Regions from separate parts of the Duganella sp. AC237 genome, predicted to be linked through region 1. Evidence: predicted binding sites of a transcription regulator. Region 1 holds the regulator's gene; the other holds the start of a gene.

Region 1 (4,361 bases):
TCACGCCGAGACCGCGCGGGTCGACCAGAACAACACACGTGTCACGCTCAACGGCAACGTCGACGTGGTGCGGCCGGCTTCGCCCAAGGCCGAGGCGATGCGCCTGCAAACCAGCACCTTGACCGTGTTCCCGGACGAGGAACGGATGGAAACCAAGGCGCCGGTGCAGATGAAGCTGGGCAGCACGACCTCCAGCGGCACCGGCATGAAAACCAATAACGCCACGCGCCAGCTGCAACTGGGCGGACGCGGAACGATCACGATGCCGCCCAAGGCGCCGCGCTAAATCAATACAAGATACGACAAGAGACAGATATGAAGGACACCATGATGAAAAAACTGATACTGTCGGCCGCGCTGCTGCTGGCCGCGATGGGCGCGGCCCACGCTGAAAAAGCCGACTCCAACAAGCCGACCGAGATCTCCTTCGACAACCTCGACGCCGACGACGTCAAGCAGATCAAAACCTTCACCGGCAACGTCGTGCTGACCCGCGGCACTTTGCTGATGAAGTCGCCCAAGGCGGTCGTCACCGAGGATCCCGAGGGCTACCAGCTGGTGGTGCTGACCGGCGCGCCGGGCGTGCAGGCGACGTTCCGCCAGAAGCTCGACGGCGCCGGCGACCAGTGGGTCGATGGCCGCGCCGACCGCATCGAATACGACGGCAAGACCGAGCTGGTCAAGCTGTTCTCGAAGGCGCAGATCAAGAAACTGGAAGGCAGCAAGACCGCCAGCCAGGTCGATGGCGAATTCATCTCCTATGACAGCCGGCGCGAATTCTTCGCCGTGAAAAATACCGCCAGCGGCGAGAGCAAGCCCGGCGCCGGCCGCAGCACGATGGTGATCCAGCCGTCGGCCAAGCAGACTCCCCAGCCCGCTTCGGCCACCAATCCAGCGGCGGGGAAATAAGCATGGAGCCAACATGCGGTAGCACCCTGATCGTACGCGGCCTGCAGAAGACCTACGGCAAGCGCCAGGTCGTGCATGACGTGTCCTTGCAGGTCGAATGCGGCGAAGTGGTCGGCCTGCTCGGCCCCAACGGCGCCGGCAAGACCACTTCCTTTTACATGATCGTCGGCCTGGTGCCGTCGGACGCCGGCACCATCGATATCAGCGGCGTCGACATCTCCTCGCTGCCGATCCACCGCCGCGCCTCGCTCGGCCTGTCGTACCTGCCACAGGAGGCTTCGGTGTTCCGCAAGCTGACCGTGGAAGAGAATATCCGCGCCGTCCTCGAAATCCAGAAAGTGGACGGCAAGCCTTTATCCAAGGCTGCCATCGATGAACGGCTCAATACCCTGCTGGCCGATCTGCAAATCGAAAAGCTGCGCGAAAACCAGGCGCTGTCGCTGTCCGGCGGCGAGCGCCGCCGCGTGGAGATCGCCCGCGCGCTGGCCACCAACCCGCGCTTCGTGCTGCTGGACGAACCTTTCGCCGGGGTCGACCCGATTGCCGTCATTGAGATCCAGCGCATCGTGCGCTTCCTCAAGGAACGCAATATCGGCGTCCTCATTACCGATCACAATGTGCGCGAGACGCTGGGCATCTGCGACCGCGCATATATCATCAACCAGGGCTCGGTTCTGGCTTCAGGCCGGCCGGACGATATCATCGCCGACGAGTCGGTCCGCCGCGTGTACCTGGGTGAACACTTCAGAATGTAATCGCGCCCCATGAAACAGTCATTGCAACTGCGCACGTCGCAGCACCTCGCGCTGACACCCCAGCTGCAGCAGTCGATCCGGCTGCTGCAGCTGTCCACGCTGGAGCTGCACCAGGAGCTCGAGCAACTGCTCACCGACAATCCCCTGCTCGAGCGCCTGGACGACCCGCTCGACCGTTCGCTGCGGCTGCTGTCCGACGGCGCCATCAGCCAGCAGGCGCCGGCCGGCGAAGCGCCCGCCGAAGGCCCGCCGAACCAGCAGGATGCGCCCGCGCCGGCCGACGCCGACACCTACGACGGCCCGGCCGCCGATACCGAAAGTACCAGCAGCGAGGCCGATGTCGACTGGAGCGACGCCGGCCGCAGCAAGGCCCCCGACGACGAGGACGCGCGTCCGCAACTGGAAGCGAACCACTGCACCCTGCGCGAGCACCTGATGGAACAGATGCGCGTGACGGTGCTGGAGATGCGCGACCGCGCGCTGGTCGAGCTGATCATCGACGCGCTCGACGAGAACGGCTACCTGGAGGAGCCGCTGGAGGAAATCCACGCGCGCCTGCCGGAGGAACTGGAAGTCGACATCGACGAGCTGCGCACCGCGTTGTCGATGCTGCAAAGCTTCGACCCGATGGGCGTGGGCGCGCGCAACGCCTCCGAATGCCTGGCGCTGCAGATCAAGCGCCTGCCGGGCATCGCCCTGGTGACGCGGCGCATGGCGCTGACCATCGTCGAGAACCATTTGACGTGGTTCGCCCAGCGCGACTTCAACAAGCTGAAAAAGGCGCTGGTGTGCGACGACGAGGATTTGCGCGAGGCGCAGGCCGTCATCCGCCTGTGCAATCCGCATCCGGGCTCGGCGTTCGCGTCCGACGTGTCCGACTACGTGGTGCCGGACGTGATCGTCAAGAAGGCGCGCAACGGCTGGCAGGTGAGCCTGAACAACGACGTCATGCCGCGCCTGCGGGTCAACGCGATGTACGCCAACCTGCTCAAGCAGGGAAAGGGCGAGGGCCAGATGGGCGCGCAGCTGCAGGAGGCCAAGTGGCTGATCAAGAATATGCGCCAGCGCTTCGACACCATTCTGCGCGTGGCCCAGGCGATAGTAGAAAGACAAAAGAACTTTTTCTCGCACGGCGCCGTTGCCATGCGCCCCCTTGTGCTTCGCGAAATTGCTGATACACTGGGTTTACACGAGAGCACTATTTCTCGGGTGACGACTCAAAAGTACATGCTGACGCCGCACGGCATGTTTGAGTTGAAATATTTCTTTGGTAGCCACGTCGCCACCGAAGCGGGCGGTGAAGCAAGTTCGACGGCGATACGGGCACTCATTGTGCAATTGACAGGAGCTGAAGACCCTAAAAATCCATTATCCGACAGTAAGATTGCGGACATGCTGGGGGAACAAGGCATGGTGATTGCGCGACGCACTGTTGCCAAATATCGCGAAGCGTTGAAAATCCCTCCCGTCAGTCTCCGCAAGTCTTTGTAGTTACTTGGTCACTGTGCGCCCGGCCGCAATGGGCGCGGCACTGACCGTAAGCGACATCTATCTTTAGGAGCGTGTATGAATCTGACCATCAGTGGACATCATCTCGAAGTGACCGCGGCCATCCGCGAATACGTACAGAACAAACTGGAACGTGTCACTCGTCACTTCGATCAAGTTATTGATATTGCTGTCATTCTGACTGTAGATAACCTTAAAGAGAAATCCAAGCGCCAAAAGGCGGAAATCAATCTGCGCATGTCGGGTAAAACCGTGTACGTGGAAAGCCTGTCCCAAGACCTGTACGCCGCGATCGACACCCTGGTCGACAAGCTTGACCGGCAGGTCATGAAATACAAATCCAAAGTTCAGCAGCACGGCCACGATGCGATCAAGCATCTCCCGGATAGCTACGAACCCGCTGCCGCCGCCCTATAACAACGGCCTCCGGCACCATCCAACAAAGGGCGCAAGGGCGCCCTTTTTTGTGTCCGCGTTTTTCGGTCCCGCGTTTTACTTCCTCTCGATTCGATGAAAATCATTTATCCCGTTTCGACGGTAGAATAGATTTTTTTTCACGGGTTGCGACATCATGAGCGAATTGGTCCACACCGCTATCGTCAACGGCACCGGCTTCATCACCTTGGACCGGCCCAAGGCGTTGAACTCGCTGTCCCTGCCGATGCTGCGCGATATCACGGCGGCGTTGCTGGCGTGGCGCGACGATTCCGACGTCGCCGCCGTGGTCATCCGCTCCAGCAGTGAAAAGGCCTTCTGCGCTGGCGGCGACATCCGCTTCTTCCACGACGCCGGCCGCGCCACGCCGCAAACCGGCAGCGCGCTGATCGAGGATTTCTTCACCGAGGAGTATTCGCTCAACCACCTGGTGCACAGCTATCCGAAACCGTACATCGCGCTGATGGACGGCGTGGTCATGGGCGGGGGCATGGGCATCGCGCAGGCCGGGCCGGACAGCCGGGTGCGCATCGTCACCGAGCGCACCCGGATGGCGATGCCGGAGGTGAACATCGGCCTGTTCCCGGATGTGGGCGGCAGCTATTTCCTGTCGCGCGCGCCGGGCGGGCTGGGGCGTTACCTCGGCGTCACCGGCGTCACGATAGGGGCGGCCGATGCGCTGTACGCGGGCCTGGCGGATCACTATGTGCCTGCGGATGAACTGGAGGTGCTGGACGCGATTCTGGAGTCCAC
Region 2 (4,361 bases), 140 kb from region 1:
GCTACCTGCGCCGCTACTGGCAGCGCGGCCAGACCCCCAACGCGCTGCTGCCCGATTACTGCAACTCGGGCGGCAAGGGCAAGGTGCGCCAGGCCTCGGCCGGCGTCAAGCGCGGACGCCCGCGCAAGAACGGCGCCGACGCCGGGCCGGGCCTGAACGCCGACGAGGAAATCCGCCGCACCTTCCGCGTCGCCATCGCCCGCTACGCCGCCGGCCACGCCAAGTTCTCGCGCCTGGGCGCCTATGAACAGATGCTCGACGAGTTCTTCGTCGAGCGCCGCATCGACGAAGCATCGGGCCGCGTGCTGACCACGCCGGCCGGGCGCAGCGCCGTGCTGCCGACCTTCGGCCAGTTCAACTACTGGCTCGACCACGACGACGACCGTCCGCCCGAGGTGGCGCGCCGGGGCGACGGCGCGGCCGCGCCGTGGGGCCCCGCCACGCCCACCCCGTTCGCCACGGCAGCCTCGCTGGCCTCCCTGGCCGGCCAGCCGGCGGCGTTCGCGCCGCAAGCGTTGCCGCCGGGCCGGCCCGGCGCCGGCTTCTACCTCGACGCCGTCTGCGCCGAGGTGTGCCTGGTCTCGCGCGCCGACCGCCGGCAAGCGGTCGGCCGCCCGCGCATCTATCTGGCCGTCGATTCGTTCAGCCGCCTGGTCACCGGCGTCTACATCGGCCTGGGGCCGGCCAGCTGGCCGCAGGCGATGCTGGCGCTGGCCAACTGCGGCGCCGACAAACAGCGCTACAGCCAGCAGTTCGGCCGCCGCATCGAGGCGGCGCAGTGGCCGTGCCGCCACCTGCCGGAAACCCTGTTCGCCAACGCCGCGCTGACGGCCGGCCGCGATGGCGGCGAGGGCGGCATGGACCCGGCCTTGCTGAATAACTTCAACCTGCGCTGCGTCGCCGTCGACGACGGCCCGGGCGACTGGAAGGCGGTGCTGGAAAAGCGTTTCCGCCTGCTGGCGCCGAACGACGAGGGCGCGCCGTGCCGGCTCGACGGCGTGCTCGATCTGGAGCAGTTCACCCGCATCGTCATCGACTGCATCCTCTATTACAACAACCGCCACCCGCTGTCCCACGCCGGCAACGCCACCCCGCGCCAGCTGTGGGACTGGGGCGTGGCCCACCGGGGCGGCAGCCTCAAAACCTATCCCGAGCACCTGATCCGCTGCAGCCTGATGCCGGTGGCGTCGGCGCAGGTCGGCGCCGACGGCATCCGCCTGTTCGAAAGTACTTACACCTGCGCGCGCGCCATCAACGAGCGCTGGTTCGACCGCGCGCGCCTGCGCGGCCACTGGAGCGTCAAGGTCGCCTACGATCCGTCCAACCTGGACATGATCTACCTGCTCGATCCGGCCGCACCGATGCAGTTCCACGCCTGCCACCTGGACGACGCCTGCGCCGCCCAGCGCCACCTGTCGGCCGAGGAAATCGCCCGCCTGCCGCGCGAGGCGGCCGCCTCCCCCGGGTCGTCCACATCGTCAACATCGTCCGCGCCGTTGGCGCGCAGCGGCGCACCGGCCCTCGCCAGCTTCGCCGGCTGAGACGCAGCCGGTCACCCGCGCCGCCGGCGGCGGCGCGGTCCAGCGTCGTGCATCCTCCCATCCCCGCTTTTTTATGTGCCTCTTGCTGGTGCGCGGCGCCGCCGCGCGCCGTCTACCCGGCCGCCGGTCCCACCCGCGCGCGTCGCGCGCCGCCGCGAATAAAGTCCGTTTTACGCGAATAAAGTTTGTCGCCGGCCGCTTGCCGTCGCGGGTGTCCGGAGCGTACGCGGGGTCCATGTAAAAACATTGTTCGATGAAAGGAGGCCTTGCGCCACAAGGCTTGCCTTCGTTGTGAAGCATGTTTGTTTTGCGTGCAGCGCGTGGCACGCGCCTTGCTAGATTGGAACTATGGGTAAGCAAGTCACCCAAGTTATTTCAGGCAGACTGGTGAGGAAACCGATGGAAAGCAAAACAGTAAAACCGTTTAAACCGTTTAGTTCATTTACCCGTAGGGACTTTCTGTACCGGGCCGCCGCCGTCGGCGGCACCGGCCTGCTGTTAAACACCATGAACGCCTGGGGCATGGGCATCGGCTCGACGTCTTCCGCGCCGCCCGCGCTGAGCGGCAGCGGCAAAGGCAAGAAGGTGGTGATCCTCGGCGCCGGCCTGGCCGGACTGACCGCCGCCTTCGAGCTGGGCAAGCTCGGTTACCAGTGCCAGATCCTCGAGGCGCGCGATTTCGCCGGCGGCCGTTGCCAGACCGCCCGCAAGGGCTTCAGCCTGACCGAATTGGGCGGCGACAAACAGACCTGCGCCTTCGACGAGGGCCAGTACATCAACCACGGCCCGTGGCGCATCCCGCTGCACCACCAGTCGACCCTGCACTACACGCGCCTGTTCGAGGTGCCGCTGGAGGTGATGGTCAACGAGAACGACCACTCCTATGTGTATTCCGAAAACGCCGGCCCCTTCGCCGGCAAGCGCCTGCGCATCAAGGAGATCAAGGCCGACATGCGCGGCCATGTCGACGAGATGCTGGCCAAGTCGATCAAGAACAACCAGCTCGACGCCGAGCTGACCGCCGACGACAAGCGCCTGCTGCTCGACTACCTGGCGCACGAGGGCCAGCTGGCCGGCGCCGACCTGAAATACAAGGGCCGCACCGGACGCGGTTTCGCCGTCTATCCGGGCGCCGGCATGGAGCCCGGACCAGGCAAGCAGTCCGACCCGCTGGGCTTCAAGGAACTGCTGGCCTCCAAACTGGGCAACGTCTACAGCGCGGTGCAGGACTTCCCGATGCAGGCGACCATGTTCCAGCCGGTCGGCGGCATGGACGCGATCCCGAAGGCGTTTGAAAAGCGCGTCGGCAAGACCATCCGCTACCGTGCCGAGGTGCAGACCATCCGCCAGAACGACAAGGGCGTGACCATCGCCTTCAAGGACACCGCCACCGGCAAGGCCTCCAGCGTGACGGCCGACTACTGCCTGTGCACCATCCCGCTGTCGGTGCTGCGCCAGATCGACACCGATTTCTCGGACGCGTTCAAGAAGGCCGTCGCCACGGTGGCCTACGCGCCGGTCGGCAAGATCGGCCTGCAGATGAAGCGCCGCTTCTGGGAGGAGGACGACAACATCTACGGCGGCCACGTGCTCACCGACCTCAAAGGCATCAACACCATCTCGATGCCGTCGTACGGCTGGCAGAAGAAGAAGGGCGTGCTGCTCGGTTACTACCAGTACCAGACGGCCGCCATCGAGGTCAGCGCGCTGACGCCGGCCGAACGCGCCGAATTCGCCGTCGCCGCCGGCCAGAAGATCTTCCCGCAGTACCGCGACGAATACGAGAACGCGTTCTCGGTGGCGTGGCACCGCGTGCAGTACAACCTGGGCGGCTGGGCCGAGTGGACCGAGAAGACCCGCGCGGCCGCCTATCCGACCCTGCTCGAAGGCGAGGGCCGCATCATGCTGGCCGGCGAGCACCTGAGCTACCTGACCGGCTGGCAGGCCGGCGCCATCGAATCGGCCTGGCAGCAGATCGCCAGGATACACGCGAGGGCCAGCGCATGAGGGACACGTTACTGAAGGCCGCGATGGTGATCGTGGCCGCCTTCGCGGCCGCCGCCACGGCGCCGTCGCAGGCGCAGGCGCCGGCTTCCACCACGGCGCCGGACGGCAAGGCGCTGTTCCTGAAAAACTGCGCGGCCTGCCACCAGGCCACCGGCAAGGGCATCCCCGGCGCGTTCCCGGCGCTGGCCGGCAGCAAATTTGTCACCGGCGACCACGCCGAAGTGGCCACGGTGCTGCTCAAGGGCCGCGGCGGCATGCCCGACTTCAGCGAGAACATCAGCGATGCCGATATGGCCGCGATTCTGACCTATGTGCGCGCCAGCTGGGGCAACAAGGCCGACGCGTTGACCGAGGCCGAGGTGCTCAAACTGCGCGACACGCTTGGCGTGGCCCATTTCGGCAGCGCCGAAATGTCGAACAAACACTGATTACCACTCTATACAACCCAAGGAAGACGAGACCATGACCAAAGCACTCACCAAATCCGCCACCGCTCTGTTGATCTCCGCCGCCGTGGCCCTGTTGTCGGCGTCGCCGGCGATGGCCGCCGCCAAGGCGCCGAAGGTGGAGGAGAAGGCGGAGATCGTGCGCCACAAGATTCCGGGGTCGGACTTCCCGATCGCGCTGGCCGTGACGATCCCGTCGACCGCCACCATCCACTTCATCAGCGGCCAGGTGCCGGCGGTGATCGACAAGGCCGCCGCGCCGGACTCGCTGGCCGCCTTCGGCGACACCAAGGCGCAGTCCGAGACGGTGCTCAAGAAGATCAAGGAGATCCTCGAGGGCATGAAGCTGGAGATGTCGGACGTCGTC

Evidence for each region. The regulator sigma-54, encoded in region 1, starts transcription at its own class of promoters, with help from an activator protein. The targets are predictions, from matches to a motif close to TGGCANGNAANCTGCTTT.
Region 2: the regulator sigma-54 is predicted to act here: its motif matches at 1,863-1,880, upstream of AC0IYS_RS27955 (flavin monoamine oxidase family protein).

What each region holds. Positions count from the first base shown of each region.
Region 1 is NZ_CEEDEW010000003.1:6,459,565-6,463,925, reverse strand. Features, by position in the region: gene lptC (LPS export ABC transporter periplasmic protein LptC) at 1-286, shown strand, start outside; gene lptA (lipopolysaccharide transport periplasmic protein LptA) at 316-909, shown strand; gene lptB (LPS export ABC transporter ATP-binding protein) at 912-1,664, shown strand; gene AC0IYS_RS28495 (RNA polymerase factor sigma-54) at 1,674-3,155, shown strand; gene hpf (ribosome hibernation-promoting factor, HPF/YfiA family) at 3,231-3,590, shown strand; gene AC0IYS_RS28485 (enoyl-CoA hydratase/isomerase family protein) at 3,745-4,361, shown strand, end outside.
Region 2 is NZ_CEEDEW010000003.1:6,319,252-6,323,612, reverse strand. Features, by position in the region: gene AC0IYS_RS27960 (Mu transposase C-terminal domain-containing protein) at 1-1,541, shown strand, start outside; gene AC0IYS_RS27955 (flavin monoamine oxidase family protein) at 1,941-3,548, shown strand; gene AC0IYS_RS27950 (c-type cytochrome) at 3,545-3,976, shown strand; gene AC0IYS_RS27945 (RidA family protein) at 4,011-4,361, shown strand, end outside.